DNA from 2 places in the Vibrio rotiferianus genome. Region 2 is predicted to be linked to the other one. Evidence: predicted binding sites of a transcription regulator. Region 2 holds the regulator's gene; the other holds the start of a gene.
The links. The regulator MetJ, encoded in region 2, represses methionine synthesis genes. The targets are predictions, from matches to a motif close to TTAGACNTNTANANGTCTAA.
Positions count from the first base shown of each region.

Region 1: metK (methionine adenosyltransferase) is a predicted target of MetJ. The motif match lies at 710-729, and genes of this name have one in related genera.

Region 1 is NZ_CP018312.1:313,781-316,195, reverse strand. Features, by position in the region: gene tkt (transketolase) at 1-440, opposite strand, end outside; gene metK (methionine adenosyltransferase) at 809-1,963, shown strand; gene BSZ04_RS10550 (DUF2189 domain-containing protein) at 2,245-2,415, shown strand, end outside.
Region 2 is NZ_CP018312.1:126,328-128,742, forward strand. Features, by position in the region: gene BSZ04_RS09625 (malic enzyme-like NAD(P)-binding protein) at 1-670, shown strand, start outside; gene metJ (met regulon transcriptional regulator MetJ) at 784-1,104, opposite strand; gene BSZ04_RS09635 (O-succinylhomoserine (thiol)-lyase) at 1,334-2,415, shown strand, end outside.

The DNA of each region.
Region 1 (2,415 bases), 190 kb from region 2:
TGGTCAACGATGTCGTGGCCTTCTTTATTGAACTGAGCTGCTAGCGCTTTCTCAGCCATAGCCATACCAACAGCGTTAGTAATGCCTTGACCTAGAGGACCTGTTGTTGTCTCGATACCAGGTGCGTAGCCGTACTCTGGGTGACCAGGAGTCTTAGAGTGAAGCTGGCGGAAGTTCTTAAGATCGTCGATAGACAGCTCGTAACCGCTCAGGTGCAGTAGAGAGTAAATCAGCATAGAGCCGTGACCGTTAGACAGTACGAAACGGTCGCGGTCAGCCCACTCTGGGTTAGCTGGGTTGTGGTTTAGGTGAGAACGCCAAAGAACTTCAGCGATATCAGCCATACCCATAGGTGCGCCTGGGTGGCCAGAGTTAGCTTGTTGAACACCATCCATGCTAAGAGCGCGGATTGCATTTGCCAGATGTTTACGAGAAGACATGTCTGCTCCTGAGTGCATTAAGCGAATTGATAAAGGAATGTGGGCACTTTCATCTAGCGAGCTGAGTATAAAAGTGCGGGCAATATTCTCTCAAAGCCAAAATCTGACTGCAAACGTTTTACTCACCATTTTTGCGGTTTTAACTCAATCTTTTTGGAGTTACTGGTGAATTTATTAAAAATTCACCCCATCAAAAGCAAACGATTGGGTAATAAGCTAGACGAATTCAAATCGAAAAAGAGCTTGTAATTCGACCGTGGGAAATTAAAATAGACGTCTAGATGTAGAAACACCTACAAACTGTATTGTATTTTTCGTGGCAAGCTTGCGTTAGTTAGCCATGAGTAAACCTAAAGATTGGAGCTATCATGGCTAAGCACCTGTTCACTTCTGAGTCAGTATCAGAAGGTCATCCAGATAAAATCGCAGACCAAATCTCTGACGCAGTTCTTGATGCAATCCTTGAGCAAGACCCAAAAGCACGCGTTGCTTGTGAAACTTACGTAAAAACCGGCATGGTAATGGTTGGTGGTGAGATCACGACTTCTGCATGGGTTGATATTGAAGAATTGACTCGTGAAACAGTACGTGAGATCGGCTATGTTCATTCTGACATGGGCTTCGACGCAAACTCGTGTGCAGTTCTAAACACCATCGGTAAGCAATCTCCAGACATCAACCAAGGTGTTGATAAATCTGATCCTAAAGAGCAAGGCGCGGGCGACCAAGGCATCATGTTCGGTTACGCAACAAACGAAACTGAAATCCTAATGCCAGCTCCAATTACTTACTCTCACCGTCTTGTTCAAAAACAAGCGGAAGTACGTAAAAACGGCACACTACCTTGGTTGCGTCCAGACGCTAAATCTCAGGTAACGTTCCAGTACGACCAAGGTAAGATCGTTGGTATCGACGCAGTTGTTCTTTCAACTCAACACTGTGACTCAATCTCTACTCCAGACCTACGTGAAGCAGTAATGGAAGAGATCATCAAGCCAGTACTACCTTCAGAGTGGATTAGCAAAGACACAAACTTCTTCATTAACCCAACCGGTCGTTTCGTTATCGGTGGTCCAATGGGTGACTGTGGTCTAACTGGTCGTAAAATCATCGTAGATACTTACGGCGGCGCAGCTCGTCACGGTGGTGGTGCATTCTCTGGTAAAGATCCATCGAAAGTAGACCGCTCTGCAGCTTACGCAGCACGTTACGTAGCGAAAAACATCGTAGCAGCTGGCATGGCTGACCGCTGTGAAATCCAACTTTCTTACGCAATCGGTGTTGCTGATCCAACGTCTATCATGGTTGAAACGTTCGGTACTGAAAAAGTATCTCACGACATCATCATTGAAGCGGTTCGTCAACACTTCGACCTACGTCCATACGGTCTACAAGAAATGCTTAACCTTCTTCAACCAATCTACAAGAAGACAGCAGCATACGGTCACTTCGGTCGCGAAGAGTTCCCATGGGAAGCGACTGATAAAGCTGAACTTCTACGCGACTTCGCTGGCATCAAGTAATCAAGCCACGCAAGAATCGATAAAGCCCTCGCCTCTGGCGAGGGCTTTTTATTTTAGACCTGTCCATTCTTTTTCTCTTTCTCCTTGAACAAAAATTCGGCAATTATTTGTAAATTGCTCCATCTCCGCCAATAGTTAACATAATGTTAAATGCACTTTCGATGTATATAACGTAAACAGCTGTGATGCAGGCTCACGTGGCTAAACAGAGTCATGAAAAACGTCAGCCAACCATCTTTTATGGCCTAGGTGCCACCGTGGGAATAAATCAAGGAGGAGTTATGCCTCGTACCGTAAATCCATCTGACTTCCAAAATAAGCGAAAGGAAGTTCCAGATAACGAATACGCCAGAACCATTCCATGCAATACCGTGAATCTTTCTGCGCCATTCCATTGGCTCGCTCTAGGCCTGCATGACTTTGTCCGCATGCCGATCATCAGTGCCTTTTAT
Region 2 (2,415 bases):
TGGTGCTGGTGCTGCAGCTGTGGCATGTATGGAGCTGTTGATCAAATGTGGCGCAATGCGCGAGAAGATCTACATGCTGGATCGTAAAGGGGTGATCCATACACGTCGTGACGACCTAAACGAATACAAACAGTTGTTCGCAAACAACACTGACAAGCGCACGCTTGAAGATGTTATTGAAGGTGCGGATCTGTTCTTGGGTGTATCGGGTCCAAACCTACTACCAGCAGAAGCGTTGAAGCTAATGGCAGACAAGCCAGTTGTGTTCGCATGTTCAAACCCAGATCCAGAAATCAAACCTGAACTGGCTCACGAAGTGCGTGATGACTTGATCATGGGTACTGGTCGTAGTGACTACCCGAACCAAGTAAACAACGTACTGTGTTTCCCATTCATCTTCCGTGGGGCGTTGGACGTTCGTGCAAGCGAAATCAACGATGAGATGAAGTTAGCGGCTGTTGATGCGATTCGTGAGTTGGCTAAAGAGCCTGTGCCTGAAGCGGTACTGAAGGCGGCGGGCGTAGATAAGCTAGAGTTTGGTTCTGATTACATCATTCCAAAACCAATGGATTCGCGTCTGTTACCACGTGTTGCGAAAGCCGTTGCTCAAGCAGCAGTTGATTCGGGTGTTGCTCGCATTGAAATGCCAGAAAATTACATGGCTGAGTAAGTGATAGAATAGAATTCTTCAGATAAAGGAAAGGGACGCAGTAGCGTCCCTTTTTAGTTTGCTCTGAAGCTACCCCCGGCGTAGCGTCATCATGCTAACGAATTTGTAAGCAATTATTCTTCGTCAAACGCTTCGAATTCGATGCCCATAGCCGTCATCAGCGCTTTCGCTTCTGTAGGAATATCATCTGGACGGTCTTTACGAAGGTCTTCGTCAGTTGGCAGTGGTTGACCTGTGTACGCATGTAGGAACGCTTCACATAGTAGTTCACTGTTAGTTGCATGGCGTAAGTTGTTGATCTGACGGCGAGTTCGCTCATCAGTCAGCACCTTTAAAACTTTTAGCGGGATAGAGACGGTAATCTTTTTTACTTGTTCGCTTTTTTTACCGTGCTCAGCATACGGGCTAATGTATTCGCCATTCCAGTCAGCCATTGCGCACCTTCATTAATGTAATAAGTTAGAAAAATAAATATAGGTGCTGATTTTAGCTGCATTTACCGCCATAAGCAAAGACATATAGACGTCTAGAAGTGTTGACGTCTCATTTTTAGACAAGTAAAGTGAGGTTAATAGTCAGGGAAGAGTATTAATCAAGTGAGCAGCATAAGCTAGATATAGCGCATTCCCATTTAGATGTCACCACCCGTGAAAGGATACACCCATGAGCACCCGTAAGCCTGCGACCATTGCTGTACGCACTGGTATCGAGTCAGACAGTCAATACCACGCTGTTGTACCACCAATCTACCTTTCTACTAACTATGGATTCCCTGCATTTGGTGAAGTTCCACAGTACGATTACACCCGTTCCGGTAACCCAAACCGAGGTCTGCTGGAGAAAGCGCTATATGAACTTGAATCAGGTAAAGGTGCGGTTGTCACTAACTGCGGTACGTCGGCATTAAACCTTTGGGTATCGGCATTTCTTGGTCCTGATGACTTAATTGTGGCGCCACACGATTGCTACGGGGGGACCTATCGTCTGTTCAATACTCGAGCAAGCAAAGGTGATTTTAAAGTTCTGTTTGTCGACCAATCGGATCAGCAAGCTCTGGATGCTGCGATTGCTAAAAAGCCAAAGCTTGTCTTACTAGAAACACCGTCTAACCCGCTCGTGCGCGTGGTCGATATTGCGGCAGTATGCGAGAAAGCGAAGCAGGTAGGCGCATTAGTCGCAGTGGATAATACCTTTTTGACACCTGTGTACCAAAAGCCTTTAGATCTAGGTGCGGACTTTGTTATCCACTCAACGACGAAGTACATTAATGGTCACTCTGACGTGATTGGTGGTGTGGTGATCACTAAAAGCGAAGAGCATGCTGAAGAGTTGGCATGGTGGGGCAACTGCATTGGTGCAACGGGTACACCATTTGATAGCTACATGACGCTTAGAGGAATTCGTACGTTGGGTGCACGAATGCGAGTTCACGAAGAAAGCTCTCAGCAAGTGTTGACGTATTTACAAACGCAATCTTTGGTGGCGAAGATTTATCATCCAAGTTTGCCAGAGCATCCGGGTCACGACATCGCGAAAAAACAACAATCAGGTTTTGGTTCAATGCTGAGCTTTGAGTTTGCTGGCTCATTTGAGCAGCTAAAAGTGTTTGTTAAAGAACTTGAACTCTTCTCTCTTGCAGAGTCGCTAGGCGGGGTAGAAAGCTTGATCTGCCACCCAGCTTCAATGACGCATCGTGCGATGGGTGAAGAAGCACTGGCTGAAGCAGGTGTCTCTGAGCAGTTGCT